DNA from 2 places in the Caballeronia sp. GAWG1-5s-s genome. Region 1 is predicted to be linked to the other one. Evidence: riboswitches for the same ligand, from Rfam matches in the RefSeq annotation. Region 1 holds a riboswitch; the other holds the start of a gene.
What was found. Region 1 has a riboswitch for cobalamin ahead of NCR34_RS16180 (cobalamin biosynthesis protein). Riboswitches for the same ligand answer to the same signal wherever they lie in the genome.

Region 1 (13,300 bases):
TACCACGCGACCTCGAAAAGCTCGCCGTACGGCTGATTCACGCGTGCGGCATGGTCGATATCGTCGACGATCTGCGCTTCTCTCCCGGCGCAGGCGACGCGGGACGCACGGCCCTCGCAGCCGGCGCGCCGATACTCTGCGATGCCCGCATGGTCGCGCACGGCATCACCGAGGCGCGTCTTCCGGCCGATAACCGCATCATCTGCACGCTCGGCGATCCGTCCGTGCCCGAGCGCGCCCGCGCCATGCGCAACACGCGTTCTGCTGCTGCGCTCGAACTCTGGCGGCCGCATTTGCAAGGCGCGGTCGTCGCGATAGGCAACGCGCCTACCGCGCTCTTTCATCTGCTCGACATGCTCGATGCCGGCGCGCCGAAGCCCGCGCTCATTCTCGGCTTCCCGGTCGGCTTCATCGGCGCGGCGGAATCGAAGGCGATGCTCACAGCCGACAGCCGCGGCGTGCCCTTCGTCGCATTGAACGGACGACGCGGCGGCAGCGCGATGGCCGCCGCCGCAGTCAACGCACTTGCTTCGGAGAACGAATGATGAGCGGACGCCTGTATGGCCTCGGCGTCGGTCCGGGCGACCCCGAACTCATCACCGTGAAAGCGCTGCGGCTCCTGAAGTCCGCGCCGGTGGTCACGTATTTCGTCGCGAAGGGCAAGAAGGGCAACGCGTTCGGCATCATCGAAGCGCATCTCGACGACGCGCAGACGCGCCTGCCGCTCGTTTATCCAGTGACGACCGAAGCGCTCGAACCGCCGCTGTGCTACGAGACGATCATCAGCGCGTTCTACGACGAAGCCGCGCTCGCCATTGCGGATCATCTCGAAGCGGGCCGCGATGTGGCCGTGATCTGCGAAGGCGATCCCTTCTTCTACGGCTCGTACATGTATCTGCACGACCGTCTCGCCGGACGTTTCGATGCGCATGTCGTGCCCGGCGTATGTTCGATGCTGGGCGGCGTGTCCGTGCTCGGCGTGCCCCTCGTTTATCGCAATCAAAGTCTCTGCGTGCTGTCCGGCGTGCTGCCGGAAGACGAGTTGAAGTGCAAGCTCGAAGCATCCGATGCAGCCGTAGTGATGAAGCTCGGCCGCAACTTCGATAAAGTGCGGCGCGTGCTCAGCGATCTCGGGTTGGACAAGCGCGCGCTTTATGTCGAGCGCGCGACGATGGCGAATCAACGAATCGTGCCGCTCGATGAAGTGGACCCGATGGCGTCGCCCTATTTCTCGCTGCTCGTCGTGCCGGGGAAGAAATGGCAGGCATGAACGCGGCGTCATCGATTGCGATCGTCGTGCTCGGCGAAAGCGCGCTTCCTGTCGCGCGCCGCATTCAGGCGCGTTATCCCGGGTCGGTCGTGCATGGTCTCGCCAACCGGGTTCAAGCAGATATCGCCTACGACGACTTTGGCGCGCACGTGCGAGCGCTTTATCTTGCAGGCACGCCTATCGTCGCGCTGTGCGCGGCTGGCATCGTCATTCGCTCGCTGGCGCCTTGTCTCACGAACAAATGCGCGGAGCCACCAGTGCTCACGGTCGCGCAGGATGGCAGCGCCGTCGTGCCGCTACTCGGCGGCACGAGCGGCGTGAATGTTCTGGCGCGCGAGATCGGCGCCGCGCTCGCTATCACGCCCGCGATCACGACGAGCGGCGAACTGCGCTTCGGCATGTGCCTGCTCGCGCCGCCCGATGGCTACGCGCTAGCGGATATGGAGCGCGGCAAGCGTTTCGTGTCCGACCTGCTCGCGGGCGAAACGACGCGCATCGAAGGCCATGCACCGTGGCTCGATCAGGCCGACTTGCCCCGCGCAGAGGACGCGCGCCTTGCAGTGCGGATCACGCCGCATGTGATGAACGACGAGAGCAGTCTCGTGATTCATCCGCGTTGCGTGGCCGCGTGGATCGAAGCGCAGGATGATGCGATTGCTGATCGCGTTCAGCATGCATTGCGCGAACACGGCCTCTCGCCGCTCGCGCTTGCCGCGCTGGTCGCACCGACAGAAAGCATGACGTTCGATGCGCTCAGCGATGCCGCCAACGCGCTCGACGTGCCCCTTCGCTTCAGCAACGAACCGCCGCCTAATGACGTGCTTCGCGCTCACGGAATCGCGCTGAGCGTGGCGCACGCGCCTCTCGACGTGGAGTCCATCGGTCGCGCCCGTGGCACGTTGACGGTCATCGGGCTCGGCCCCGGTAGTGCAGACCTGATGACGCCTGCCGCACAAGCCGCGCTCGCTTCCGCGCAGGACGTTCTCGGCTATGAAACGTACGTGCGCATGGCCGGCCCGTTTCGCGCAGACCAGCGCATCCACGTGACGGATAACCGCGAGGAGTTGCAGCGCGCACGCCATGCGTTCGAACTCGCGAGCGAAGGACGAAAGGTCGTGGTCGTATCGTCGGGCGATCCCGGCGTCTTCGCGATGGCTGCCGCCGTGCTCGAAGCGCTCGACGAGGGACGCGCGACGCATGCCGAATGGGCCGCCGTGAAACTCGCTATCGTGCCGGGCGTGTCCGCGTCGCTCGCAACGGCCGCGCGCGCGGGCGCGCCGCTCGGCCATGACTTCTGCGTGCTGTCGCTATCGGACAACCTCAAGCCCTGGGACGTGATCGAGCATCGCATCCGGCATGCAAGCGAAGCGGATCTCGTGATGGCGTTCTATAACCCGCTATCCAAGGCGCGACCGTGGCAGTTCGATCGCGCAATCGACATCGTGCGCGAGTATCGCGACGCGGCGACGCCCGTCGTGCTCGGCCGCGATGTGGGACGTCCGGCAGAAACGATGCGCGTCGTGACGCTCGGCGAATTGCACGGCGGTCTCGTCGATATGCGAACGATGGTGATCGTCGGGTCGTCGAAGACGCGCGTGATCGGCAACGCCGAATGGGTCTATACGCCTCGCTCGTATTGAAGCGATTGGGCGGGTATATGCTGCGCGCGCCAGTCGAGCGCCAGCGCGTGCGCCCCGCCGACTCGCACGCGTCCTTCCTCGAAATCCACCACGACGATACGGTCCGCAAGCGCGGGCGCCGCGGGCCGCTCGTTCGTGCGTCCATCGCTCAACAGCCACAGCCAGCGGCGTTGCGAAGGCTTGCGACGCGCGGCTCGCGCAAGCACGGTCGATGCCGTCGCTAATCCGAGCGTGAGGGGCGTGCCGCCTCCACCGCCAATCGGCGCGATCCAGCGGTCATTGAACCAATGCGCCGTTCCCGGCTGACGACGCACTTCCGCGCGTCCCCCGCCGAAGCACACCAGCGCAACCTCCGCACGTTCGCGATACGCACGGTCGAACAGCGCGATCAGCAAGCCCTTCGCGCGCGCGAGACGTTCGCCGCCGAGCATCGAACCGGAGCAATCGAGCACGAAGCAATGCAGCGCGGATGCTTCTCCATGGCCGCGTCGATAGCGCAAGTGACCGGCATCGAAGCGCGCATGGCGTTTGGCGCGCAGCGTCGCCATCCAGTCGACCGATGCAGTAGCGAGCCCTTCACGCCCACGTTCTCGCCCACGCGAACGCGCCTCCTGCCATCGAAGACGATGCGCGTTCGCATCGGCGTCGGGCCTTCGATGGCTCAGGCTTTTTTTGCGGCGAGCGGCCTGACCTGCTTGACCTTCGCGATGCCGACGGGCTCCGGCGGCATGTAACCCCAGTCGCCGCCTTGCGCGGTATTCGCGCTGCCTTCCGGGCGCTGTGATTCACGAGAGGACACGTCAGGCTCGCGCCGGCGATGCCGCAATACCGCATCGGCCACGCAATCGACATGCTTCGTTTCGACGTATTCCGCGCCTTCCAGCGCCGCGAGCGCGCGCGCCGCGCGGAGCATAACGAGATCGGCTCGCAGGCCGTCGACATTGGCCGCAATGCACAGCTCGCTCACGTGCGCATGCACGACGTCATCGAAATCGAACTGATCGAGCGCCGCGCGCGCCGCTTCGATGCGTTCGGCGAGCGCCGCCTGATTATCCGCGTGCTGCGCGCGAAATGCTTCGGCGTCCGAATCGAATGCGAGTCTCGCCTTGACGATCCGCTGGCGCACGCTGGCGTCGAAGCAGTTCGCGAGTTCGACGGCAAGCCCGAAGCGATCCAGCAATTGCGGGCGCAATTCCCCCTCTTCCGGATTCATCGTGCCGATCAGCACGAACTGCGCGTCATGCCGATGCGATATCCCGTCGCGTTCGATGATATTCACGCCGCTCGCCGCCACGTCGAGCAGTTGATCGACGAGAGGATTCGGCAGCAGATTCACTTCATCGACATACAGGACACCGCGATGCGCTTTCGCGAGCAAGCCCGGCGAGAACTTCACGCCGCCATCGCGCAACGCGCTTTGAATATCGAGCGTGCCGATGAGTTGCTCCTCGCTCGCGCCGAGCGGCAAGGTGACGAGTTTCCCTTCCGGCAAGAGTTCAGCGAGCGCGCGCGCCGCCGTGGATTTCGCTGTGCCGCGCGGTCCGCTCACGAGCACACCGCCCAATGACGGGTCGACGGCCGCGAGCAGCAACGCCTGTTGCAACGGCGCCTGCCCGACGAGCGCGGTGAAAGGAAACGCGGGAAAAAATGAGGTTTCGTTCAAGTCTGTCGGCCTTCGAGTTGCTGCTCGACATCGAGCAGATGCTGCGTCACGGACTGCCGATAGTCGCCGGGTTCCTGCCACAGCCCGCGCTGCATCGCTTCGAGCAGGCGCTCGCAGATCGACTGGAGCGCGTGCGGGTTGTGTCGCGCGATGAATTCGCGCGTACCGGCATCGTTCACGTAGGCATCCGTGACGAGCGCATATTGATGATCGGAGACGACGCGCGCGGTGGCATCGTAACCGAAGAGATAATCGACCGTCGCGGCGAGTTCCGACGCGCCTTTGTAGCCATGCCGCTTCACGCCGTCGATCCACTTGGGATTGACCACGCGCGAGCGCACCACACGCGCGATCTCTTCGTTCAGCGTGCGCATGCGCGGCGCGGCGGGGTTGCTGTGATCCGCGTTGTACGCCTGCGGCTGCACGCCCGACAAGTAACGCACGGCCGCGATCATTCCGCCCTGAAACTGGTGATAGTCGTTCGAATCGAGCAAGTCGTGCTCGCGGTTATCCTGGTTCTGAAGCACCACATCGAGTGTCGAGAGCCGCGCGCCGAAGGTCGAACGCGCTTCGACGCCATCGCCGGCCTGCGAATAGGCATAGCCGCCCGTGCTTTGATAAGCGGCGGACAGGTCGGCATCGGTTTCCCATTGCTTCAGGTCGATGAGTTCTTGCAAGCCCGCGCCGTACGCGCCCGGCTTCGTGCTGAACACGCGCCAGCCGGCACGCAGCCGAGCTTCCTTGGCATCGACGCCGCGTCCGATCAACTCGTCGCGCTCACGCAGAATCCGCGCGCGAATCGGATTGACGTCTTCCGGCTCGTCTTCGAGTTCCGCGATGGCCTGCACGGCCGCATCGAACAGATGCATGAGATTCGCAAATGCATCGCGGAAAAAACCGGATACGCGCAGGGTAACGTCGATGCGCGGCCGGTTGAAGATGGAGATCGGCAGAATTTCGAAGTCGGTGACGCGATGGCTGCCGGCGGCCCATTTCGGCCGCACGCCGATGAGCGCGAAGGCCTGCGCGATGTCGTCGCCGCCGGTGCGCATGGTGGCCGTGCCCCACACGGACAGACCGATGGCGCGCGGATATTCGCCGTGGTCCTGTACGTGCCGCTCGACGAGCAAGTTCGCCGACTTGAGCCCGAGCGACCAGGCAGCTTGCGTCGGCAATGCGCGCGTATCGACCGAATAGAAGTTACGCCCCGTCGGCAGCACGTCGGGTCTGCCGCGCGATGGCGAACCGCTCGGCCCCGGCGGAACGAAACGGCCTTCGAGGCCGCGCTTCAGTTGCAGGGACTCTTGCGGTCCGCATGCGTCGAGCCGCGCGAGCACATCGCCATGCAAGCGTTCCAGCACGCGTTGCGTATGCAAACCGGGCGCGGCGGCATTGCCTTCGAGAAGTTGCATGGCGAGGCATTCCAGCCGCTCGCGCGTGTCGCCGTGATGACGCCAGGGAGCATCACTCATCGACTGCAATGCCTGCGGACGCGGTCCCTGCCACGGCGCGGCCCAGTCGGCGTCGAGCGGATCGAAGTCGTCGCCTAATTGCAGGTCGCGTGCGAGCGCCGTGATCAGACTTGCATTCGCGCCCTGACCGTCGCCGATCGGAAAGCGCCCGAGCGCAAGCAGCGTATCGCGCCGCTGCACGCCTTGCGGAGACACGCCGAAAACATGGAGCCCATCGCGTATCTGCGCTTCTTTCAGCTCGCACAGATACGCATCGGCGCGCGTGAGCAACGCGTCTTCGCCCGATGTATCGCGCGGGGCATCGAGGCCGAGTTCCTCGTGCAGCTTGTTCTCGACGATGCTCGCGAGTATGGACTTGCGCAACAGCTTCGCGCGTCGAACGTCGACCATCAATGCTTCGTAGTACTCATCGACTTGCCGTTCGAGGTCTTGCAGCGGACCATAGTTCTCGGCGCGCGTGAGCGGCGGCATCAGGTGATCGATAATGACCGCTTGCGCCCGCCGCTTGGCCTGACTGCCCTCGCCCGGATCATTGACGATGAACGGATAAAGATGCGGCATCGGCCCGAGAATCAGATCAGGCCAGCACGAGGCCGACAGCGCGACGCTCTTGCCCGGCAGCCATTCCAGATTGCCGTGCTTGCCGACATGCACGAGCGCGTCCGCGTTGAAGCGCATGCGCAGCCAGAAATAGAACGCGAGATACGAATGCGGCGGGACAAGTTCGGCATCGTGATAGCTCGCGTAGTCGTTACGCTCGCGCGACCGCGACGGCTGAATGCCGACGAACACTTCGCCGCAGCGATAGCCCGCGATCATGAAGCGGCCGCGCCTCAATGTCGGATCGTCTTGCGGCGCGCCCCAGGTCTTTTCGAGCGCGGCGCGCGCATCGGCGGGCAACGCGCGATAAGCGTCGAGATAGTCGTCGAGCGAAAGGCTTTGCAACGCCGGTCGCATATCGCGAACCACGGGATCGTTCGTCACGCCTTGCGTCAATGCGGCGATGAGCGCGTCGCCGCTCTCCGGCAATTCGCCCACGCGATAGCCTTCGCGGGCGAGCATCGACAGGATGCCGACCGCGGATGCCGGCGTATCGAGCCCCACGCCGTTTCCGATGCGCCCTTCGCTCGCCGGATAGTTCGCGAGCACGAGCGCGATGCGTTTCTCGTGGTTAGGCGTATGCCGCAGCTTGCACCAGCGGCGGCTCAACTCGGCGACGAAGCGCACGCGTTCGGCATCCGCCTGATAACGGACCACGTCCACTTGCGTCTGCGCGCAGTGATACGCGAGTCCCTTGAAGCTGACCGCGCGCGTGATGATGCGGCCATCGACCTCGGGCAGCGCGACATGCATCGCTACATCGCGCGAATTGAGGCCGTGGTTGTCCTTTTCCCAGTCTTCGCGATTGCCGCCGCTCAGTATCACTTGCAGCACGGGCGCATCGCCGGCAATGTCGAAGTCTTCGCTTTCGCCGATCACGCTTGCCGCAAACGCAGTCGTGTTCAATACGAGCGATGCGCGATGCTCCATGCACAAGCGCGCGATCACTTCACGGCTCACGCTTTCCTTGAGGGAAGCGATCGCAATGGGCAGCGGATTCAGCCCTTCCTTTTCAAGCGCTTCGATGAGCGCATCGAATACAGCGGTGTTGCCCGCTTGCAGATGCGCGCGATAAAACAGGATCGCGACCACGGGCGCGCCTTCGGTCCATCGCGCGCGCCAGTCGTCGATTGTGGCGATGTCGCGCTCGGGATGATAGATGGCCACGGCAGGCAGCGGACGCGGCGCTTGCGGCGCGCGACCGAAGCCGAATGCGCGATGACCGATCGCGCGCAGGAATTCCTCGGCATTTCCCGCGCCGCCTTCGCGCAGATAGCGCGACAACTCGCGGCAGAACGCGGCATCCGCGGTACTTTTGCTGATCAGATTCGGGTCTTCGGTGAGATCGCCCGAGAACATGGCGAGCATCTGCTTCTCGCGCTCGGCGAGCGCCACGATTCGCTCGATGCCATAAGGCCAGTACGATTCACCGCCGAGATGATCGACGATGACGACGCGCGCATGACGCAATACATCGTCGACATAGAAGTCGACCGATGCGGGCTGGCGCAGAAACGATTGATTCGCGAGCCGCACCTCGGGAAAGCCCGGCTCAAGACGTGGAAACACGCTTGCAAGCAGCGCGAGCGTGGTATCGGCCGAACTCAGTACGACGATCGGCGCGCGCGTCTGCTCGATACGCATGACGCCTGCCGCGTCATCGACGAAACCTCCGGGCGTCGTGCGTAAAAGATGCATCGCGTCAGGCCTGCGCGAGCGCGTTCGCCAGCGCCGCGTTCAACGCTGCTTGCAAGGTTTGACGATCGAGGTCTTCTCCGATCAGCACAAAGCGGCTCGCGGCTTCGCCTTCGTTCCAGCGCCGGTCGAAATAGCTGTCGAAACGCCGGCCCACGCCTTGCACCACGAGACGCATGCCCGCGCCCGGCAGCGCGGCGAACCCTTTCACGCGATAAATCGTGTGGCTCTCCACGAGCGCCTGCAACGCCGCAATGGCCTGTTCGCGCGATTCCACTTGTGCTTCGACGACGACCGAATCGAATTCGTCATGGTGATGGTCCACGTGGCCTTCATCGTCGGCAGAACCGTGATGATCGTGGCGAAGATGAATGCTGTCCTCGGACGCCGATTGCAGACCGAGCAGCGCATGCAGATCGAGCTTGCCCATTTGCGCGGGCACGACCTTCACTTGCGGCGGAATCTCGGGCCGCACGACCGCTTCCACGCGGCGCAGTGCATCCGCGTCCATGAGGTCGGTCTTGTTGACGATCACGAGATCAGCCGAGGACAGTTGATCTTCGAACAGCTCGTGCAGCGGCGATTCGTGATCGAGATTCGGATCGGCCTTGCGTTGCGCATCGACCGCTGCGGGGTTCGCGGCGAACTGTCCGCTTGCGGCGGCAGGGCCATCGACCACCGTGATGACGGCATCCACCGTGAAGGCATTCTTGATCGACGGCCAGTTGAATGCCTGCACGAGCGGCTTGGGCAACGCGAGGCCCGACGTCTCGATCAACACATGATCGATGCGCTCGCGGCGTTCCAGCAACTGCTCCATCACCGGATAGAACTCTTCCTGCACCGTGCAACACAGGCACCCGTTAGCGAGTTCATAGAGGTTGCGCTCGGAGGACCCAGCTTCGTCGTCGCAACCGATGCCGCAACCCTTCAGGATTTCCCCGTCTATGCCGAGCTCACCGAATTCGTTCACGATGACAGCAAGGCGCAAGCCCTGCGCAGTCGACATGATGTGGCGCATCAAGGTGGTCTTGCCGCTGCCGAGAAAGCCGGTCACGACCGTGACGGGTATCTTGCGGGTTTGCATCGTCGCTCCGTGGCTCGTGTGTGCGTGCGTCGTGCGTGCGTCGCGCGAGGAAGGTATCGCCGGCGAGATCTGCGGGAAAAGCGCACGACTGATGGATCATGGACCATGCCGCATCCCCGCGGCGTGGGCCCTGCGAAAGTCTGGCCGGTATCCGGGCTTGGGACCTCGTTGCGCAGCCTTCCTGCCGTGTACCGGCAGTGGCTTCGTGCGCAACGCGCGATATCGTACTCGCCGATACCGCCGGTCGCTTACCGTTGCGGGGGCAGCGCAGGTTGGCGCGCGTCCGTTCGCATGATGGACCGAAGCGCTTCCTGCTTCCCGTTTAACTGCGTGCGAAAGAAGCTCGCACGCGGGCACCAGAACTGCGTGAAGTCTAGGCTGCCTGGGAAAGAGCGTCAAGGAAAGCGCCGCCGAAAAGCGGGGGCATGTGGTATCGTTGGCGCGCGACTGGTGCTCGCGCGTTCACACGAAACGCGCAGTTAAACGGGAAACAGGAAGCGGCGTCTTCACGATCATGCAAGCGCTCGCCAACCTGTGCTGTCCCCGCAACGGTACGCGACCGGCGGTATCGGCTTGCACGATATCGCGCATGGCGCACACGGCCACTGCCCGTTCACGGTGGGAAGGCTGCGCGATGACGGCCGCAAGCCCGGATACCGGCCAGCGCAGGGGACGAAGCGTATCGCGCCATCACGATGCCTTCGCCGAACGCCGCCATCCGCGAGGGACGCATGCGCGGCGCACGCATTCCGTCCATTCGTTCGATGATGCTTCCTTGCGTGAGCCGGCGCTATCTCGCGGTCGGCATCGGCTGCAAACGCGGCGTCAGCGCCGATGCGATAGAAGCGGCCGTGCTTCGTGCGCTTCAAGCAGCGGAACTTACGTTCGCGCAGATCGCGGTGGTCGCGAGCATCGACATTAAACACGACGAAGCCGGCTTGCGTGTCTTCTGCGAGCGTCATGCCCTGCCATTGCGCCTTTATCGCGCGGACGAGCTCGCGCACATGCCCGCCGAGGGCGTGTGCGAGCCTAGCGCGCTGCTCGCAAGCGAGGGCGGAGAGCTTGTGGTGCCGAAGATGATCGACGGTCACGTGACCGTCGCCATAGCAACGAAGAAAGCCTGAAAGAGCCCATGAAAACCGATACGGAATCGCATCTGCGCATGACGCAGCGTCGCAAGGAAGGCCACGAAAAGAAGCAGGCCGCCGCCGATCACGAGAAGGGTCTCCTGATCGTCAACACAGGCAATGGCAAGGGCAAGACCACGGCCGCTTTCGGCATGGCGGTGCGCGTGCTCGGGCACGGCATGAAGCTCGGCGTCGTTCAGTTCATCAAAGGCGCACTGCATACGTCTGAGCGCGACTTTCTGAGCGCGGTCGCCAACTGCGATTTCGTGACGATGGGCGACGGCTATACATGGAACACGCAAAACCGCGAGGCCGACATGGCGACCGCGCGCAAAGGCTGGAACGAAGCGCGGCGCATGATCCAGAGCGGCGAATATCAGATGGTCGTGCTCGATGAGCTCAACACCGTGCTCAAGTACGAGTACTTGCCGCTCGACGAAGTGCTCGATGTGTTGAAGGCGCGTCCCGCGATGCTGCATGTCGTCGTGACCGGCCGTCATGCGCCGGATGCGCTGGTCGAACTGGCGGACCTCGTCACGGAGATGCGGCTCGTGAAGCATCCGTATCGCGAGCAGGGCGTCAAGGCGCAACCTGGCGTCGAGTACTGAACTCATGCCCTCCTGCCCCGCACTCTTCATCGGCGCGAGCGCGTCGCATCAAGGCAAGACCACGGTGACGGCCGCGCTTGCGCGTCATCATGCGCGGCGTGGCCTGCGCGTGCGCGTCTTCAAGACCGGTCCCGATTTTCTCGATCCGATGATTCTCGAACGCGCATGCGGATCGCCCGTCTATTCGCTGCATCTGTCGATGGTCGGTCTCGACGCATGCCGCGTGTTGCTCGCAGAGGCCGCGCGCGAAGCCGATCTGATTTTGATCGAAGGCGTCATGGGTCTCTTCGACGGTACGCCGAGCAGCGCCGACCTCGCTGCCGCGTTCAACGTGCCGGTGCTCGCGGTGATCGGCGCGCATGGCATGGCGCAAACGTTCGGCGCGGTGGCGTTCGGACTGGCGCGTTATCGCGCGGACGTCCCGTTTTATGGCGTGCTCGCCAACCGCGTCGCATCGGCGCGGCATGCGCAGATGTTGGCCGAAGCCATCCCCGATGGACTGCGCTATTGCGGGCATCTTTGCAATGCAGAGGACATCGCGCTGCCCGAGCGTCACCTGGGCTTGACGCAAGCGCAAGAAGTGGCGGGACTGGATGCGCGTCTCGATCGCGCCGCCGATGCCATTGCCGCTACCACGCTTGCCGATCTACCGCCGCTTGTGCACTTCGAGGACGCGATGCAGGAAGCGCCGCCGCGTTTGCTCGGAGGCTTGCATATCGCCGTGGCGCGCGATGCTGCGTTTTCATTCGTCTATCCGGCCAATATCGACTTGCTGCACGCAATGGGCGCGCGCGTCAGCACCTTCTCGCCGCTCGCCGATGAACCCGTGCCCGCCGATGCCGACGCGCTCTATCTTCCCGGCGGCTATCCGGAACTGCATGCGGCCACGCTCGCCGCGAACCTGCGCACGCGAACAGCGATTCAAGCGCATGTAGCGCGTGGAAGAACCGTCGTCGCTGAATGCGGCGGCATGCTGTATCTGCTCGACACGCTGACGGACGTGGAAGGCACGAAGCATGCGATGCTCGGTCTTCTCCCCGGCAACGCCTTTATGCAGCGCCGTCTCGCGCGTCTTGCAATGCAAAGGCTCGATACCGCGCATGGCGCGCTCACCGGTCACACGTTCCATTACTCCACGCTCGATACACCCATGCAGCCGCATCCGACCTCGAAGCATGCAACGACAGGCGCCGAAGGCGAAGCCCTCTATCGCCACGGTCCGATCACGGCCACGTATATGCACGCGTATTGGCCATCGAATCCGGCCGCCGCCGCGGCGCTCTTTCGCGGTGAATCGCTATGACGATCATCGACCTCGCCTTCACCATTGCGCGCGCGAAGTCGCAAGAGCCGGTCGGTTCGCCGTGCACGGGCGTATGCAAGATCGATCCCACACACGGTCTGTGCGCGGGATGCTTCCGGAGCCGCGAAGAGATCAAGTCGTTCCGTTCGATGGACGATGCCGCGAAACTCGCGCTATTGGATGAATTGCCCGCAAGGCAAGCGGCATTGTCGCGAGAAAACGCTTAGACGGCCGCCACCTTGCGCAATGCGGGCCGCTCGAGTTCGCGGGCAGCGAGCGCGCCGAACACGAGCCCGAGCGTCGTCCAGATGATGACCTGAATGCCGATGGCCGCGATGCGAAAGTTCCAGAGCAACGACGCCGAGAAGCCGGCCGGCACTTCTTCGATACGCGGCAGCGCGAACTGCGCGAGCAGCATCGACGCGATGTAGAAAGCGCCTGCAATCATCGTTGCGTTCCACTCGCCGCGCCGCACGCGCAGCCGCCTTTGCAGCGCGACGGCGCACACCGCTGTCGCGATGGAGAGCGCCAACATGCCGAAGAAAAATGCGGTGCGCGGACCGATCGTCGCCGCGTTGCCGACCGAGGGCGGGTTCGGCGGATACTTCAGGAAAGGCACGACCGCCACGCTTAAGAAACCGAATATTGCCAGCAACGCCGATGTGCCGCGCGCATGCAATGCGCCGAGCCGGCCATAAGCGAATGCGAAGACGAGCGAGAAAATGCCGCCGAGCGCAGCGCTGAATACTGCCACGCCGGTAAAGAGACCCAGACCGGCCTGCGTGTCCCGGCTCACCAGTTCTTCATCGCCGTCGTGATCGTGTGAATGAGCCGT
Region 2 (18,725 bases), on a different contig from region 1:
ACATCGCCGCTTCGCGCGCGAAGTTGCGCGTGCCGAGACCCAGCGACAAGCGCTCGTAGCCGTGATCGACCGGAATCGGCGTCGCGACGCCCGCATCGACCACTTCGAGCGCCATGCCGACGGAGCGCGACAGCGCGTTGATCGCCGCGCCGCCCGCCAGAAAATTCGCGACCATCTGCGCCGTCACTTCCTGCGGATACGGGCTCACGCCTTCGGCCGCGATGCCGTGATCGCCCGCGAAGACGATCATCGCGGGACGCTCGATGCGCGGCTTCGTCGTCTGCTGGATCAATCCCATTTGCAGCGCGAGCGTTTCGAGCCGGCCGAGGCTGCCGGGCGGCTTCGTCTTCATGTCGATGATGCGGCGCAGCTCCGGTTCGATGCTGCGGTCGAGCGGGCGGGGCTTGGGCAGCGCGTGAGCAGTGGACATCGGCGTTCCTCGTCAGAAAGGGTGAAGCGAAGGCACGAGCGCTTCATGCTCGCCATCGCGGATCAGGACCAGCGGATAGCCGAACGCCGCGCTCGCGCGCGCGGGCGTCAGCACGTCGGCGACAGCACCGACATGCGCGCCGCCCTGGCCGTCGAGCAAGAGCGCGTGCGTAGCGAAGCGGCGCGCGAGATTCAGGTCGTGGCACGAAAAGACGATCGCGCGTCCCTCGTCGCGCGCGGCTGCCGCGAGCGCATGCAGGCAGTCGATCTGATGATGCAGGTCCAGATGCGCGAGCGGTTCGTCGAGCAGCAAGAGCGGCGCTTGCTGGCATATCGCGGCGGCGAGCGCCACGCGCTGCCTTTCGCCGCCCGACAACGTGAGCACGTCGCGCGAAGCCAGGTCTGCGAGACCGAGCGCCGCGAGCGCGGCGTGCGCGGCGGCGCGGTCGTCTTCGCTTTCCCAGCCCCAGCCCGTCAGATACGGAAAGCGGTTGAGCAGCACGGTGTCGAGCACGGTCGCGCTGAAGGCGTCGTGCGTGCTTTGCGGCATCAGCGCGCGTTCGCGGGCGAGGTCCGCCGCGCGCCATGACGCGAGCGCGCGGCCGCCGAGCGTGATCGCGCCAGATGCCGGCTTCGCGAGTCCCGCCAGCACGCTGATGAGCGTGGTCTTGCCCGCGCCGTTCGGCCCTGCGATACACCATACTTCGCCCGCCGCGATGATCGCAGAAAGGCCATCGACGAGCGTTCGGGCGCCCGCGCGCAAGACGAGATTGTCGATCGAGAGCGGCTTCATCGCGACCTTCGCAGCAGCATCCACAGGAACATGGGCACGCCGATCAGCGCCGTGACAACGCCCACCGGCAACTGCGCCGGCGCGATGACCGTGCGCGCGGCGAGGTCCGCGCTCATCACGGCGAGCCCGCCCGCGAGCGCGGCGGCCGGCACGAGCATGCGCTGGTCGTTGCCGAACGCGAGCCGCAGCAGATGCGGCACCACGAGCCCGACGAAGCCGATGGTCCCCGCCGTCGTGACGGCCGCCGCCGCCGCGAGCGATGCCACCAGATACACCCGCAGCCGCACGCGTTCCACCGGCACGCCGAGCGAACGCGCCGTGGCTTCGCCGCGCAGCAGCACGTTCAACTGCGGCGCGCACGGCACGATCAACGCGAGCGCCACGCCGAGCGCGAGCATCGCGGGCCACGGCGTCGATGCGCCGTTGAGGTCGCCGGTCAGCCAGAAGATCATGCCGCGCAGCCGGTTCTCCGGCGCCACGCTGAGTATCAGCGTGATGAGCGCGCCCCACCCCGCCGCGACCACGACGCCCGTGAGCAAGAGCCGTGGCGATGCGTCCTGTTCGCCGTGCCACACGTGCGTGCGCGCGAGTCCGAGCACCAGAACGATGGATGCGAGCGCGCCCGCGCACGCGGCGAGATCCACGCCCCACCACGGCATCGACGCGAGCATCGCGGAAAGCGCGAACGCCGCCGCGCCGCCGGATACACCGAGCACGTAGGGTTCAGCGAGCGGATTGCGCAGCAGCACTTGCAGCAGCGCCCCGGCGAGCGCGAGCAGCGCGCCCGACGCGAAGCCCGCGAGCGCGCGCGGCAATCGCAAATTCAGCACGATTTCGTCGGCGATATCGGGCGTGGCCGCATGCGCGTGCAGCAGCGCGGCGATGGCGCGCGATGGCGGCAGCGCGACGCTTCCGAGCGCGAGCGACGCCGCCAGCACGCCAAGGGCCGCCGCCGCGAGCGCGAGCCAGATCGCGGCGGCGCGGCCTGCGTGCATCGCCTTCATCGGGCGGCGCGCGTCAGCGGCGTGGCTCACGACGGATGCCAGCCGATCGTGACGTAAGCGCCGCGACGCGGCGTGTTGTACGAGTAAGCCAGTTCATAGTTGCGGTCGAACAGGTTGTCGATGCGCGCATTCACGTACCACGACTTCGTGATGTCGTATTGCGCCGAAAGATTGACGACGCCGTAGCCCGCGAGCGTCGAATCGTAGTCGCTGCGCGCGCCGCTCACGATCCATTCGCCGCCCACGCGCCAGCGCCCGATCGAGCGATGCGCCGACAGCGACGCGAAGCGCCTTGCGCGACGCGTGAGGTCTTCGTGATTCGTCTCGTCGACCGGATTCTGAAACGTCACACTCGCGCGCACGTCGGTTGCGCCCACGTGTCCCGCCCACGATCCCTCGACGCCCTGCACCTTCGCGCGCCCGACGTTCTGCGCGGTATAGAAGCCGCTGCTGTCGCCCACGTAGTCGATCAGATTCGAATAGCGCGTCTCGAACGCCGTCACGCGCACCACGCCGATCTGGTCCGATGCGTACTGCAACGCGGCCTCGGCCGAATGGCTGCGCTCCGGCTGTATCGACGGATTGCCGCTGAACGGATAGTAGAGATCGTCGAAGCTCGGCGCGCGAAACGCCGCCGCGTAGCTCGCGCTCGCGCGCCAGTGCGAATCGAAGTTGTACGCGTAGCCCAGATAGTAGCTGTTCGCGCTGCCGAAGTCGGAATACTGGTCGCGGCGCACGTTGGCCTGCACTTCACTCGGACCGAAGCGGCCGACATAGCCCGCGAAGACGGAGTTCACATGCCGGTCGGGCGCGCTGAACTGATCGGAGTCGAGCGACTGGTCGAGATGCTCGTAGCCGAACACGAGCTTATGCGCCTCGGTGAGCCGGAAGTCGTTCTGCCACAGATACTGATGATTCTCCGAGTCGAAGCGGCTCGTGTAGACGCCGTTGTGCTCGATATTCGCCCGGTCTTGCCCTTGCGCGACGGTGAAGTGCGTCGTCCAGTTGTCGGTCAGCTTGCCGTTCGCGAACACCGACGCCGAGCGCACGCGATCATGCGATTCGTTGAGATCGGTCGGCACGCCGTAGGGATCGTCGAAGCTGTTCACGCCGTTCGATTGCAGAAAGCGCACGCCTGCGTCCCACTTGTCGCTGAACTTGTGGCGCAGCGTCGCGGCGACGCTTTCGTTCAGATAACCGTTCGCGTTCGGATTCGCGGCGGGCGCGAGCGCGGGATCGATCGACGAGAAGCCGTCGGTCTTCTCGCGCGACACGTTCAGGCTGAACGTGGTGCGGCCCCCGGCATCGAGCGCGCCGTCGACGCCCGCCGACTGCCGCTGCGTGTGATAGCTGCCGTATTCGGCTTCGAAGTGAAAGCGCGGCGGATGTGCTTCGCCCTCCTTTGTGAAAATCTGCACGACGCCGCCGATCGCGTTGGACCCATACAGCGCCGACACGTTGCCGTTGACCACTTCCACGCGGCCGGTCTGATCGAGCATCAATTGCGACAACTGGGCCGCGCCCAGAGAGACGGATTCGACGCGCACGCCGTCGATCAGCACCAGCGATTGCGTCGACGACGCGCCGCGTATGAAGACGCCCGAGGTTGCGCCCGGCCCGCCGTTGCGCGTGATCTGCACGCCGGGCGCAAGCGCGATGAGCCCGAGCACATCGTTTGCATTGCTGTCGGCGATGTCTTGCGCGTCGAAGAGCGTCGCCTGCGGGATGGAATCGGCGAGCGGTTGCGCGCCGCGCGTCGCCGTGACGACGACGGGCGCGAGCGTCTGCGACGGAGAATCGGAATCGGCGTGCGCGGCCTGGACAAGCGGCGCACTCGCGGCGGCGCACATCACGACGCGCGCCGCGCGACGAATGAGGCCGGACGAAGGCAAAAGCATGTGTGGAGCGTTCCCGTTGGAGACTGGCGCGTGCCCCGCTCCCCGCGAGGTCTGTGCGCGACGCACGCGCCGTCTTGCAAAGCATCGGCGCGCTGGACGATTGGCCGGTATCCGGGCTGGCGACGCATCGTCCCGCCTTCCCGCGCTTCGAAGCGCAGTGGCGCCGACACGTTTCTTGCAGTCGCGTCTCGGATGGCAAACGACCACGGAGCAACAAGAAGAAACGCGCGAGGGACGACTTGCAACTTGCGTTGCGGTCGCTTACCGTTGCGGGGGCAGCACAGGTTGGCGAGCCGCGCGAGGCGAGACAACGCTTCCTGTTTCCCGTTTGACTGCGCCGCAAGAAAGGCGGCGCGAGCACCAAAAGTGCGGCAAGTGTAGGAGCGCGCATGGGGGCCGTCAAGAAGGCGCGCGCCCCGTCATCGCGAGGCTTGAGCGACGAGCGAGCAACGAGCAAGCGTCGTCAGCCACGCATCCGAGTGCGTCACGCGCGGCCATTCCGCACATGAATACGCGGCGATGCGCGCAAGATCGCGTGTTGTTACGTCTCGAAACGAGACAATTATCGGAAGCACCGTTGAACCGCGCTAAAATGCCAGGTCTTTAGAGGACGCAGCACATGCTCAACGAACTCGAATCACTGTCAGGGAACATCGGCCGGCTGATCAAGATCAGCGAGCGCCACAATCAGGCGCGTCTCGCGCTCGAAGCACAAATCGAACAGCTGCGCGCCGATTACGCCAGCGTTCAGGCCGAACTCGCGCAGGTTCGCCACGAGCGCGACACGCTGCAAGGCGAACGCGATTCGCTGTCCGCGAAGATCGACGACGCGCAAGTGCGCCTCAACGCGATCCTCGAAAAACTGCCGCGCGGCAAAGCGCATCATGCCGAGAGCGACAATCAGCTCGATCTTCTGAACGCCGAATCCAGCGCGTCGCGCGAAGCGCAGCACGAACATGCGCACGCGGAAGAAGTGCACGGCGAGCAACATCAAGGAGAGAAGGCATGACGACCACGCAGATCGAAGTATCCATTCTCGGCCAGCAGTATCGTCTCGCGTGCTCGCCGGAAACCGAGGCCGCGCTGCGCGAAGCCGTGGCCCGCGTGGATGCCGAAATGAACAAGGTGCGCAACGCAAGCAGCGTGCGCGGAACGGACCGTATTGCCGTCATGGCCGCGCTTTCGCTCGCGTCCGAATTACTGAAGCTGCAGGAAAGCGTGCGCCACGGCGAAGCATTTCCGGCCGAGGAAATCCGCCGCACCATGCATTCGATGAACGAGCAGCTCGGCGCTGTCATTGCGCAATATGAAGCGCACTGACGGTCATGCGCTGATCTAATCAGCGTCGCGATATCCATCAAAAAAAGATACCGCGAGAAACGCAGGCAAGGGCTGCAAGGACCAAACGTTTGGTGTACAGTGAGGTTTCCCTGCCTGGTACGCCAAGGTCATATATTCCTTGAACCAATGCTACATTGGCACGGTTGCGGAACGTTGCAGCACGGGCGCGCGCGTCACTCTGTCTGATGTACCCGAAGTGTTGCTTACCGCGACCAATCTTGAACCCAGGTTCAGGATGCCGGCCTAGCGGCTGAGGCGGGGACCTTATTTCTGGAAGCACGAACGGCATCGGTTCTTACCGGTGCCGTTTTCATTTGCATCGCCCGAAACCGCACGCACACTCCTTCACGCCGAACTCATGCGCTACTGGCTGATGAAGTCCGAACCGGACGAAGCGAGCATCGATCATCTCGCGCACGCGCCCAAGAAGACGCTGCCGTGGACCGGCGTGCGCAACTATCAGGCGCGCAACTTCATGCGCGACCAGATGCAAATCGGCGACGGCGTGCTCTTCTACCATTCGAGTTGCCCGGAGCCCGGTATCGCGGGAATCGCGAAGGTCTGCTCGACGGCGTATCCCGACCCCACGCAGTTCGATCCCAAGAGCGCCTATTACGATCCCAAGTCCAAGCAGGACACGCCGCGCTGGATGCTCGTGGATGTGCGCTTCGTGAAGAAGACGCGGCTCATTCCGCTCGCCGAACTGCGGGAGCATGCGGAACTCGCCGGCATGCAAGTGCTCGCGCGCGGCAACCGGCTGTCGATCACGCCGGTCACCGAGGACGAATGGCGCTTTATTACCGAACGCCTCGTCTAGAGCAGGAACTAAGGGCTCGAGGCGGACGCCTAAGTGCGGTCGCGAATCACGCGACGCCTTGCGTTGGAGTCCTTCGATGATGAACAAGAAAACCGCCGCCGCCCTCGCCCTCGCGATGTCGAGCGCCACTCTCGCCTATTCCGCCTCGGCCGCCGCGCAGACGGTCATCGCCAATCCGCAACCCGCGGGCGTGCTCTCGCTTTCGGCGCAGGCGAGCGCGCAGGTGCCGCAGGATGTCGTCACCATTACGCTCTTCTACGAGCAGGAAGCCGCCGATCCTTCATCGCTTACCGCGACGCTCAATCAGCGCGCCGAAGCTGCATTGCGCGAAGCGAAGGGTGTCGATGGCGTCACCGCGAAAAGCGGCTCGTTCACGGTGTATCCGTCCACCGACCGCGACGGCAAGATATCCGCATGGCGCGGACGCACGGAGATCGTGCTCGAATCGCACGACTTCGCGGCGGCCTCGAAGCTCGCGGGCAAGATGAGTTCGTCGATGCAAGTTGGCAACGTCACGTTCTCGCTGTCGCCGGAAGCGCAGCGCGCCGCGGAGCAGAAGCTCTCGACGCAGGCCATCGATTCGTTCCGCAAGCAGGCGCAAGCCGCCTCGCAGGCGTTCGGCTACAGCAGCTATTCGATTCGCGAGGTGAACGTCGGGCATAGCGGCGTGGCGCCGCGCCCGGTGATGATGATGCAATCGCGCGCCATGGGCGCCGATGCCAAGATGGCCGCGCCGATGGCGCTCGAAGCCGGCACGACGACCGTCACTGTGGATGTGTCCGGCTCCGTGCAGATGGGCCGCTGATCGAGCGAGGTAAGCGGGACCGCGATCGCGGCCCCGCGCGAGATCACGCCGCGTTCGCCGCCACGCGACGATGCCGCTTGTAGGCCCACACCATCATGATGACGCCGGCGACGATCATCGGCAGCGACAGCCACTGGCCCATCGAGAGCCCGAGCGCGAGCAGGCCGAGATAATCGTCCGGTTCGCGGGCGAATTCGACCGTGAAGCGCGCGAGTCCATAGCCGATCAAAAAGAGCGCGGAGATGGCGCCGACCGGGCGCGGCTTGCGCGAGAACGTCCAGATCACGATGAATAGCACGATGCCTTCCAGCGCAATCTCATACAACTGCGACGGATGGCGCGGCAGCATGTGATAACGCTGGAAGATTTCCATCAGATGCCACTTCGCGTCGAGTTGCGGGTTCTTCGCGAGCCAGATGGCGTCGTCGTTCGTCGAGTTCTGGAACAGCATCGCCCAGGGCGCGGCAGGATCGGTCACGCGGCCCCACAGCTCGCCGTTGATGAAGTTGCCGAGACGCCCCGCCGCGAGGCCGAGCGGCACCATCGGCGCGACGAAATCGGTCACTTGCAGCCACGTGCGTTTGCGCTGGTAGGCGAACAGCACCATCGCGAAGGTCACGCCGAGAAAGCCGCCGTGAAACGACATGCCGCCTTCCCACACCTTGAAGATATCGAGCGGATGCGCCGCGTAATAGCTCGCCTTGTAAAACAGCACATAGCCGATGCGTCCGCCGAGGATCGTGCCGAGCACGCCGTAGAACAGCATGTCGTCGATGTCCTTCGCGCTCCAGCCTTGCGCGGCGACATACGGCAACCGTAGCCGCAGCCGTCCGATGACGATGGCGGAAATGAACGCGACCAGATACATGAGGCCGTACCAGCGCACGGCGAGCGGTCCGAGGTGAACCGCGACGGGATCGAAATTGGGGTGAATGAGCATCGTAGAGTTCTAGAGCCAAGCGAAGTCAGGCACGAATCATAAAGCAGAGACGGCGGCCGCCCGCGCGCGCACGATCTCGATGAAGCCGGCGAGCACCGGGCTCACCTCGGCCGCGCGCCACACGAGTCCGGTTTCGACGACCGGCGCATCCGCCACCGGCCGCAGCGGACGATACACCACGCCCGTGCGCCGCAAATGCCGCAGCGACTGCGGCACGAGCGCGACGCCCATGCCGGCGGACACGAGGCTCACGATGGTCTGCATCTGGATCGCCTCCTGCCCGATGCGCGGCGTGAGTCCCGCTGCGCCGTAGCAGCCCATAATGATGTCATACAAACCCGGCGCGAGACGCCTCGGAAACACGACGAGCGGCGCGGCGGCGAGATCGCGCAGATCGACGGGCGTGTCGGCCCATTCGGCCGTGCCCTGCTGCAATTGCTCGGCGGCGTCCGCGGACATGGCGACGACGAGCGGCTCGCGGGCAATCGCGAGATACGACAGCGACATCGCGTGGCGCGGCGGCAGCGGCGGAATGACGAGCCCCGCGTCCACGCGCCCGGCGACGAGTTCTTCGATCTGCACGTCGCTCGTCGCTTCGGTCAATTGCAGCCGCACGCCGGGATAGCGCGCGCCGAAATCACGCAGCAGCGCGGGCAAGAGGCCGTAGTCCGCGGTGGACACGAACGCGAGCGACAGCACGCCCGCCTCGCCGCGCGAAAGCGACTGCGCGAGCGGACGTAGCGCATCGGCGGCGGCGAGAATGCGCCGCACCTCCGGCAGCAGATCCTTGCCGACCGGCGTCAATTCGACCGTGCGCTTCGTGCGCGCGAAGAGCGCGACGCCGAGCGCGTCCTCGAGCGCGCGAATCGCCTGCGAAAGCGGCGGCTGCGTCATCGCGAGACGCGCGGCGGCGCGGCCGAAATGCATCTCTTCCGCCACGGTCACGAAGTAGCGCAGCAAACGCAGTTCGATCGGCGCGTTTCGCTCGTCCATCAATATCTTCTCCGACCTAATAGACCCTGAATAATATATTGGACAGATACAAGCCGACGCTGCATTCTTGCGCCACTAGACAAAAGAATCTTCAAGGAGCCCCAACATGGCCTTCAATCGCCGCTCGAAAAACGTGACGCAGGGCGTCGCGCGTTCGCCCAATCGTTCGATGTACTACGCCCTCGGCTACAAGGAAGAGGATTTCGACAATCCGATGATCGGCGTCGCCAACGGCCACTCGACGATCACGCCGTGCAACGCCGGCCTGCAGCGCCTCGCCGATGCCGCCATCGCGGCGATCAAGCAGTCGAACGCGAATCCGCAAGTGTTCGGCACGCCGACGATCTCCGACGGCATGTCGATGGGCACCGAAGGCATGAAGTACTCGCTGGTGTCGCGCGAGGTGATCGCGGACTGTATCGAGACGGCCGTGCAGGGCCAGTGGATGGACGGCGTCGTGGTGATCGGCGGCTGCGACAAGAACATGCCGGGCGGCATGATCGGCCTGGCGCGCATGAACGTGCCGGGCATCTACGTGTACGGCGGCACCATTCGTCCGGGCAACTGGAAGGGCAAGGACCTGACCATCGTGTCGTCGTTCGAGGCGGTCGGCGAGTTCACGGCGGGCCGCATGTCGGAAGAGGACTTCAAGGGCGTCGAGAAGAACGCGTGCCCGTCCACCGGCTCCTGCGGCGGCATGTACACGGCCAACACCATGAGCTCGTCGTTCGAGGCGCTCGGCATGTCGCTCCTGTATTCGTCGACGATGGCGAACCCCGACGACGAGAAAGTGGACTCCGCCGCCGAATCGGCGCGCGTGCTCGTCGAAGCCGTGAAGAAGGACTTGAAGCCGCGCGACATCATCACGAAGAAGTCGATCGAGAACGCGGTCGCGCTCATCATGGCGACGGGCGGCTCGACCAACGCCGTGCTGCACTACCTCGCCATCGCGCACGCGGCGGAAGTGGAATGGAGCATCGACGACTTCGAGCGCATGCGCAAGAAAGTGCCGGTCATCTGCGATCTGAAGCCTTCGGGCCAGTATGTCGCGACGGACCTGCACAAGGCCGGCGGCATCCCGCAAGTGATGAAGATCCTGCTCGACGCGGGTCTGCTGCACGGTGACTGCATCACCATCACGGGCCGCACGCTCGCTGAAGAACTGAAGGACGTGCCGAGCAAGCCGCGCGCGGATCAGAAGGTGATTTTCCCGATCGAGCAGGCGCTCTACAAGGAAGGCCACCTCGCCATTCTGCGCGGCAATCTTGCGGAAGACGGCGCGGTCGCGAAGATCACGGGCCTCAAGAACCCGGTGATCACCGGCCCGGCGCGCGTGTTCGACGACGAGCAAACCGCGATGGAAGCGATTCTCGCCGACAAGATCAAGGCCGGCGATGTCGTCGTGCTGCGCTATCTCGGCCCGCAGGGCGGCCCCGGCATGCCGGAGATGCTGGCGCCGACGTCGGCGATCATCGGCAAGGGGCTGGGCGAATCGGTCGGGCTCATTACCGACGGGCGTTTTTCCGGCGGCACGTGGGGCATGGTGGTCGGCCACGTCGCGCCGGAAGCGTACGCGGGCGGCACGATCGGGCTCGTGCAGGAAGGCGATTCCATCACCATCGACGCGCACAAGCTGCTGCTTCAACTGAACGTGGACGACGCGGAAATCGCGCGCCGCCGCGCCGCCTGGAAGAAGCCCGCGCCGAAGTACACGCGCGGCGTGCTGGCGAAGTTCGCGGCGCTGGCGCTGCCGGCGAATCGCGGAGCGGTGACGGGCTGAAGCTGACCGACAGTCTTCGCTGATCAAAGCAAAAGGGGCGCTCGATGCGCCCCTTTCGTCATTCCCGGCAACGCGAGACTCAACCGCCCCGCTGCCGCTGCAACTCTTCCTCGACCGCGACGGCCACCCACTCGCGCATCTTGCTTTCGAGCGCCAGCGACACTTCGCGCGTGATCTCCTGCACCATCTTCGCCGAATGCTCGCGCAGCACGTCCTGGCAACGCGCCTCGATGATCGCGCGGGCGTCGCCGGTCAGAAACTGCGTGACACGGCCTTGCAGCCGCTCGCCGACGCGTTGCGCCTCGTAAGCGGCCGCCGCGTCGTTGACGCCCGGGGCGCGCGCGAACTCCGGCTTGCCGGGCACGACGACATCGGTGAGAACGGGAATGGACGAATCGAACGATTCGGGCGTGTGCGTGTTGTCGGTCATGATGTCGGATGGTCTCTCAGTGGTCTCCACCGCCGATGCTAACGCGGCGCGAGGTTACGCACTGTTCGCTCAACCGCCTTGCTTGTGCGTTTCGATGGCGTAGCCGCGATCGCGATAGAAGCGAAAGCGCTCGCGCCCCGCCGTGAGTTCGTCAGCGTCGTCGCCGATGATTTCCACCAGACGCTCGAAGCGCGCGAACTGCGCGGGCACCGGCGCGCCCAGATTCACGAGCACCTGATGATGCGGCACGTCGTCGAGATCGGCGGCGAGCACGACCGGCGTTTCCTGCGCGAGCGCGCTCTTCGCCATGCAGTGCGGCACGAACTCGAGCGGCGCGAAGGTCCACAACTGTTCGTCGAACGCGGCGAGGCGCGCCGGGTCCGCGAGCACGACGACCGAGCGCCCGCTCGCATACGCCTTGCGCGCGAGGCGGCAGGCATAGGCGAGCGGATCGCCGACGTTCGTGTGAAAGTCGATGCGCGTCATGGCGCGATCACTGCCCCGCGCGGTCGATCAGGAACTGCGAGAGGAGCGGCACCGGACGGCCCGTCGCGCCCTTCGCCGCCCCGCTCTTCCACGCGGTCCCGGCGATATCCAGATGCGCCCACGGATAGTTCTGCGCGAAGCGCGACAGGAAGCACGCTGCCGTCACGCTGCCCGCCGGACGCCCGCCGATGTTCGCGACATCCGCGAAATTCGACTTGAGCTGATCCTGATACTCCTCGTCGAGCGGCAGACGCCACGCCGGATCGACCGCCTCGCGCGATGCGTCGAGCAACTCGCCCGCGAGCGCGTCGTTTTTCGAGAAGAGGCCCGTGTTGTGATGGCCGAGCGCGATGATGCACGCGCCCGTCAGCGTCGCGATGTCGACGACCGCAGCCGGCTTGAAGCGCTCCGCGTAGGTAAGCGCATCGCACAGAATGAGGCGGCCTTCGGCGTCCGTGTTCAGCACTTCGATGGTCGTGCCGTTCATTGCGGTGACGATGTCGCCCGGTTTCAGCGCGTTGCCCGCGGGCATGTTCTCGCACGTCGGCACGATGCCGATCACGTTCAGCTTCAGGCCCATTTCCGCGACCGCGCGCAGCGTGCCGAAGACCGAACCCGCGCCGCACATGTCGTACTTCATCTCGTCCATCGCCTCGCCGGGCTTGATCGAGATGCCGCCCGAATCGAATGTGATGCCCTTGCCCACGAGCACGATCGGCGCGTTCTTGTTCTTGCCCTTGCCCGATTCGCTCGAAGCCGCGCCCGCGCCCTGATACTGCATGACGATGAACTGCGGCGGCTGCACCGAGCCCTTGGCCACGGAAAGGAACGAGCCCATGTTGAGCGCTTCGATCTGCTTGAGGCCGAGCACGTCCACTTTCAGCTTCCAGTCGCGGCCGAGTTGCTTCGCGGTCTGGCCGAGATAGGTCGGCGTGCAGACATTCGGCGGCAAATTGCCGAGATCGCGCGTCAGGTCCATGCCGTTCGCGATCGCGACGCTCTGCCTGATCGCGATGCGGCCGGCTTTCTCGTCCGCCGGGTCGATGCTGAAGACGATCTTCTTCAGCGAGCGCGCGCCGTTTTCGGGCTTGCTCTTCATCTGCGTGAACTTGTAGGTGAGCTCGCGCAGCGCGAGGATAGCAGCGCGCACCGCCCAGTCGCCGCTGCGCTCCTGGATGGGCAGTTGCGCGAGCGTGAACGTGACTTGCGCGATCTTCGTGCCGAGAATGACGCGCCACGCCGCGCGCACGGCTTCGCCATACGCTTTCTGATTGAAGGCGTCCTGCTTGCCGAGGCCGACGAGCAGCACGCGCGCCGCGCCGATGCCCGTGACTTCCGGCACCAGCAGCGTGGTGCCCGCGCGACCGCTCATGTCGCCTGCCTTCACGATGCGCGAAATCAAGCCCTTCGTCGCGAGATCCAAGGCGAGGGCCGCGCCCGAGAGCGTCTGTGCTTCGAAGACGCCGAGCACCACGACATCGGCCTTTCCGGTCAGGAAACCATTTGACTCGCCTTTGCTCCAATCACAGGCTTTTATGCTAAAGTCCATCGCGCTTATCCTCGGTAAAATCCAGGCTGAAGGATGAAAGCCGCAATTATCCGCTATTTTTACCGCGGCGGTCACAGGCTCGCGGCGCCGGGGAACGAAGCTGCGTTTCCCGGGTCAGTCAACGCGTAGCCGCATCGCCGCCGGCCCCAAGCAGAAATCAATGATCTTCGAACGCTCCCTGCAGCGCGAACTCGCGTATACGGCCGGCGCCGTATTCATGGTGCTGCTCACGATCATGCTCACGACGATGATGATCCGCATCGTCGGCTTCGCGGCGCAAGGTCAGGTCGACCCGCGCGATGTCGTCGTGCTGATCGGCCTCACCGTCATCGGCTATCTCGCCGTCATGCTGATCGTGACGCTCTTCGTCTCGATTCTTTTCGTGCTCACGCGCTGGTATCGCGATTCGGAGATGGTCGTGTGGCTCGCCTCGGGCGTGAGCCAGACGCAGCTCATCAAGCCGATCGCCATGTTCTCCACGCCGATCATCATTCTCATCATCTTCTTCGCGTTCATCGGCTGGCCGTGGTCGAACCAGCAAAGCAAGCTCATCAAGGCGCGCTTTCAGCAGCGCGACGAAGTGTCACTGCTCGCGCCCGGCCAGTTCCGCGAATCGCCGTCGAGCCACCGGGTGTTCTTCATCGAGAAGATGTCGCCGGATCAGGGGCACGTGGAAAACGTGTTCGTCACGAGCACCGAAGGCGGCAAGGTCAACGTGATCGTGTCGAAGAACGGCCACACGGAAACGCGCGCGGACGGCGACCGCTTCATCGTGCTGGAAGACGGGCGGCGCTACGACGGCACGCCCGGCCAGCCGAACTTCCGCATCATGGAGTTCGCGCGGTATGGCGTGAAGATCATGAGCCATCAGGTGGTCAATACGCCGACCACGACCGGCATCTCCACGCCCGACCTGCTTGCTAATCCGACGAAAGAAAACCTCGCGGAATTCGCCTGGCGCATGGGCCTGCCGCTCATCGCCATCAACCTGATGCTGCTTGCCATTCCGCTGTCTTATCAGAATCCCCGCCGCAGCCGGACCATCAATCTCGTGATGGCCGTGCTGATCTATCTCACGTACTCGAATCTGCTAAATGTGGTGCAGTCGTGGATCGAACAGGGCAAGCTCTCGTTCGGCGTCGGCATTGTCGGACTGCATGTGCTGGTGCTCGCGCTCGTCGCATTCATTTTCTGGCTGCGCGTGCGCAACCGGCCGCTCTTCACGCGAGCGAGCTTCACGCGCTCGAAGGGAGCCTGAGCCCATGCGCATTTACGAACGATACTTTGCGCGCCAGATCTATCTCGCCTTCATCTTTATTCTGTTCGCGTTCTCGGGCCTGTTCTTTTTCTTCGACCTGATCAACGAACTGAACACGGTCGGGCACGGCAACTACAAGTTCACGCTCGCGGTGCTGCGCGTGGCCTTGCAGACGCCTTCGCGCTTCTACGAAATCATTCCGGTCGCCGCGCTCATTTCCGCCATCTACGTTTTCGCGCAGATGGCGGCGGCCTCCGAGTTCACCATCTTTCGCGTGTCCGGGCTCTCGACCGGCGCGGCGCTGCGCTCCCTTTTGAAGATCGGCGTGCCGCTCGTGCTGGTGACGTACATCATCGGCGAAGTGGTCGGGCCCTATGCCGATCAATTGTCCGAGCGCGTGCGGCTGGAGGCGCTGGGCTCGTCGGTGTCGTCCAATTTCGAGTCGGGCGTGTGGGTGAAGGACACGCTCTCCGCGAAGGAAAACGGCGAACAGGTCACGCGCTTCGTCAATGTCGGAACGCTGAACCCGGACACGACGATCGCGAACGTGCGCATCTACGAATTCGATTCGAAGTTCCGGCTCTCGAGCGTGCGCATTGCGAAGAGCGGCGTGTACCAGCCGCCGGGCCACTGGAAGCTGACGGGCGTGACGGAGACGCAGCTGGTCGATGCGCAACCGCAGAGCGCGAACTCCGGCGATGCGCTCAATCCCGTGTATCGCGCAAAAGAAACGACGCTGCCGCAGTTCTCGCTGCGCTCGGAGCTGACGCCGCAGATTCTTTCGGTGCTGCTGGTGTCGCCGGATCGCATGTCGATGTTCAATCTCTTCCGCTATATCCAGCACTTGACGGAGAATCATCAGGACACGCAGCGGTATCAGATCGCGTTCTGGCGCAAGATTCTGTATCCGTTCGCGGTATTCGTGATGCTGGTGCTGTCGCTGCCGTTCGCGTATCTGCATACGCGCGCGGGCGTGGTGGGCGTGAAGGTGTTCGGCGGCATCATGATCGGCATGAGCTTCCAGTTGTTCAATACGCTGTTCTCGCATATCGGCACGTTGAACACGTGGCCCGCGCCGATCACGGCGGCAGCGCCCGCGCTGGCTTATCTGGCAATCGGCTTGCTGGGTCTCAAATGGGTCGAGCGGCACTGACGGCCGCTTAGCGGAGGACAACGCGATGAGCAGACACGGCATCATCCTTTTCGGACACGGCGCACGCGATCCGCGCTGGGCCGAGCCGTTCGAACGCCTAGCGGCGAAGCTGCGCGCGTTGCGGGGCGATCCGGTGTCGCTCGCGTTTCTCGAATTGATGACGCCGGATTTGCCTGCAGCGGTCGCCGCGCAAGCCGCGGACGGGTGTGATGCGATCACCGTCGTTCCGGTGTTCTTCGGGCAAGGCGGACATGTGCGGCGGGATTTGCCCGAAGTGGTGGCGAAGTGTCGGGAGGCGCATCCGCAGGTGGTCATTCACTGCGCAACGGCGGTCGGCGAGGATGATGCGGTGCTGGATGCGGTGGCCGCGTACTGCGTGCGGCAAACGGACGTTTAACGCGCGCACAAAGAAAAAGCGCATCGTGCCCGATGCGCTTTTTGTCTTTCGCGAGCCTGAAAATCAAGCCGCCGCCTGCATCCCCTTAAGGTGCACCTTCGGCTTTCCCGCCGACGCCCTTTCCTTGAACGCCTCGCCGATCATCAACAGACTCGGCTGCGACGGGTCGAGCCACGCCTGCGCCTCGCCGAGGGCCATGCGCGCGAGCGTCAGCGTGAGCGTGCGTTCGCGCGGCGTGCTGCACGCCTCCACGATCGCCACCGGCGTCGAGCCGGGCCGCCCCGCGTCGATCAACTGCTGCGCGATATCCGCCGCGCTGTCGCGGCCCATGTAGAAGACGAGCGAATCGGCCTTCGCCTGCTCGCGAATGTCCTCGCTGTCCGCCGCGCGGCTGTGCGTGGCGAGCGCCACGCTGCGCGATACGCCGCGCAACGTCAGCGAGCGCCGCAGCGTCGCGGCACTCGCGAGCGCCGCCGTGATGCCCGGCACCACTTCGTACTCGATGCCCGCCGCTTCGAGCGCGCGCATCTCCTCGTCAGCACGGCCGAACAGCATCGGATCGCCGCCCTTCAGCCGCACGACGACGCCATGCTCCCGCGCCGCATCGACGATCTGCTTGTTGATGAAATGCTGGGCGGTCGAACGCTGTCCGCAGCGCTTGCCGACTGCGATCCGCTTTGCGTTCGGCGCATAGTCGAGCATCGCCGGCTCGATCAGCGCGTCGTGCAGCACGACATCCGCCTGTTCAAGCAAGCGCATGCCGCGCACGGTGATGAGATCCGCCGCGCCCGGTCCCGCTCCGATCAGATAGACCTTACCCATGTGCATTCCGTCCGTCATCAAGCATCAAGCCGCGATTTCGCGGATCATACCGGCCGCAACCGTGTGATGCGTCGCCTCGTCGATCAGCACGAACGCGCCGGTGCCCTGATGCGTATCGTACTCGTCCGCGACGATCGGCTTTTGCAGCGTGAGCGCCACGCGGCCGATGTCGTTCATCGCGAGCGTCGTGCGGTCCACCGAATGCGACAGCGTGTGCACGTCCAGCACCTCTTTCACCGCGCCGATGCGCGCGAAAACGGTATTGGTCGTCTGCTTCAGCAGATACTTGCGCTGCGGCGAAAGCGGCTCTTCGTCGAACCAGCACAGGTCGGCTTCGAGCTTCTTCGCCGGGGCCACCGTCGCCGTCGCCGGGACGAAGGTATCGCCGCGCGACACGTCCACGTCTTCGGCGAGACGAATGGTCACCGTCTGGCCCGCGAACGCGCGATTCACCGACGCGACGCCGCCCGGCACCGGCGCGATGATCTCCGCGACCGTCGCCTGGCGATTCGCGGGCAGCACGTTGATCGCGTCGCCCACGCGCACTTCGCCCGCCTCCACGCGGCCCATGTAGCCGCGGAAGTCGTCGGCCTGCGAGCCGTCCTGACGCGCGACCCATTGCACCGGGAACCGCAGCGCCTGTTCGTTCGGCTGCGCGACCGGCAGCGATTCGAGCAGATCGAGCAGCGGCTCGCCCGCGTACCACGGCATGCGCTCGCTCGCGCTCACGATGTTGTCGCCCTTCAGCGCCGACACCGGCACGAAGCGCACATGTTCCAGCCCGAGCTGACGCGCGAGCGCGACATACGCGTCGCGGATCTCGTTGAAGCGCGTCTCGCTGTACTCGACCAAATCCATTTTATTGATCGCGACGATCACGTGCTGCAGGCCGAGCAGCTTCACGATGGCGCTGTGGCGCTTGGTCTGCGGCAGCAGTTGCGCTTCGCCGTTCTCGAACGTGACGCGCGTCGCGTCGACGAGAATGATCGCGGCGTGCGCGGTCGATGCGCCCGTCACCATGTTGCGCGTGTACTGCTCGTGTCCCGGCGTGTCCGCGATGATGAACTTGCGCTTGGCGGTCGCGAAGTAGCGATACGCGACGTCGATGGTGATGCCCTGCTCGCGCTCGGCTTCGAGACCGTCCGTGAGCAGCGACAGGTCGATTTCATCGCCGACGGTGCGCTTGTTTTTCGCACGCGAAATGGCCGATAACTGGTCGGACAGAACCGCCTTGCTGTCGTACAGCAGGCGGCCGATCAGCGTGCTCTTGCCGTCGTCGACGCTGCCCGCCGTGATGAAGCGCAACACGCCCAGGTCTTCCGCTTGATAGATGCTCATGATTCGTTGGTTCCTCGGAGCGTGATGCTTAGAAATAGCCTTGCTTCTTGCGCTGTTCCATCGCGGCTTCGGACGCTTGGTCGTCCATGCGCGTGGCGCCACGCTCGGTAATCTCGGTCACGGCCGTTTCGGCGATGATCTTCTCGACGTCGTCGGCGTCGCTCGCCACCGGGCACGTGCAGCTGATATCGCCGACGGTACGGAAGCGCACCTGCGCGATCTCCGGCGTCTCGCCTTCGCGCACCGGCGTGAGCGGCGTCACCGGCACGAGCAGCCCATTGCGACGCACGATTTCGCGATCGTGCGCGTAGTAGATGGACGGCAGTTCCAGCTTCTCGCGCGCGATGTACTGCCACACGTCGAGTTCGGTCCAGTTCGAGATTGGGAACACGCGCAGATGCTCGCCCGCATGCAGACGCGCGTTGTAGATGCTCCACAGTTCGGGGCGCTGCGCCTTCGGGTCCCACTGGCCGAATTCATCGCGGAACGAGA

Region 2: linked by a shared signal. The riboswitch ahead of NCR34_RS03890 (TonB-dependent receptor domain-containing protein) and the one ahead of NCR34_RS16180 (cobalamin biosynthesis protein) in region 1 are both predicted to bind cobalamin.

Annotation. Positions count from the first base shown of each region.
Region 1 is NZ_JALQDC010000022.1:407,058-420,357, reverse strand. It holds gene NCR34_RS16215 (precorrin-8X methylmutase) at 1-545, shown strand, start outside; gene NCR34_RS16210 (precorrin-2 C(20)-methyltransferase) at 542-1,270, shown strand; gene cobJ (precorrin-3B C(17)-methyltransferase) at 1,267-2,910, shown strand; gene NCR34_RS16200 (vWA domain-containing protein) at 2,889-3,458, opposite strand; gene NCR34_RS16195 (magnesium chelatase ATPase subunit I) at 3,572-4,573, opposite strand; gene cobN (cobaltochelatase subunit CobN) at 4,570-8,343, opposite strand; gene cobW (cobalamin biosynthesis protein CobW) at 8,348-9,427, opposite strand; cobalamin riboswitch at 9,553-9,803, opposite strand; cobalamin riboswitch at 9,859-10,106, shown strand; gene NCR34_RS16180 (cobalamin biosynthesis protein) at 10,123-10,551, shown strand; gene cobO (cob(I)yrinic acid a,c-diamide adenosyltransferase) at 10,560-11,162, shown strand; gene NCR34_RS16170 (cobyrinic acid a,c-diamide synthase CobB) at 11,167-12,465, shown strand; gene NCR34_RS16165 (DUF1289 domain-containing protein) at 12,462-12,692, shown strand; gene NCR34_RS16160 (CbtA family protein) at 12,689-13,300, opposite strand, start outside.
Region 2 is NZ_JALQDC010000003.1:298,051-316,775, reverse strand. It holds gene cobT (nicotinate-nucleotide--dimethylbenzimidazole phosphoribosyltransferase) at 1-430, opposite strand, end outside; gene NCR34_RS03900 (ABC transporter ATP-binding protein) at 443-1,222, opposite strand; gene NCR34_RS03895 (FecCD family ABC transporter permease) at 1,219-2,217, opposite strand; gene NCR34_RS03890 (TonB-dependent receptor domain-containing protein) at 2,253-4,124, opposite strand; cobalamin riboswitch at 4,210-4,504, opposite strand; gene NCR34_RS03885 (ATPase) at 4,744-5,133, shown strand; gene NCR34_RS03880 (cell division protein ZapA) at 5,130-5,444, shown strand; RNA gene ssrS (6S RNA) at 5,549-5,731, shown strand; gene NCR34_RS03870 (EVE domain-containing protein) at 5,824-6,282, shown strand; gene NCR34_RS03865 (SIMPL domain-containing protein) at 6,362-7,087, shown strand; gene lgt (prolipoprotein diacylglyceryl transferase) at 7,131-8,027, opposite strand; gene NCR34_RS03855 (LysR family transcriptional regulator) at 8,064-9,020, opposite strand; gene ilvD (dihydroxy-acid dehydratase) at 9,127-10,800, shown strand; gene NCR34_RS03845 (DUF2486 family protein) at 10,880-11,230, opposite strand; gene NCR34_RS03840 (DNA polymerase III subunit chi) at 11,300-11,716, opposite strand; gene NCR34_RS03835 (leucyl aminopeptidase) at 11,724-13,265, opposite strand; gene lptF (LPS export ABC transporter permease LptF) at 13,426-14,523, shown strand; gene lptG (LPS export ABC transporter permease LptG) at 14,528-15,676, shown strand; gene NCR34_RS03820 (sirohydrochlorin chelatase) at 15,702-16,073, shown strand; gene cobA (uroporphyrinogen-III C-methyltransferase) at 16,137-16,895, opposite strand; gene NCR34_RS03810 (sulfate adenylyltransferase subunit 1) at 16,920-18,233, opposite strand; gene cysD (sulfate adenylyltransferase subunit CysD) at 18,262-18,725, opposite strand, start outside.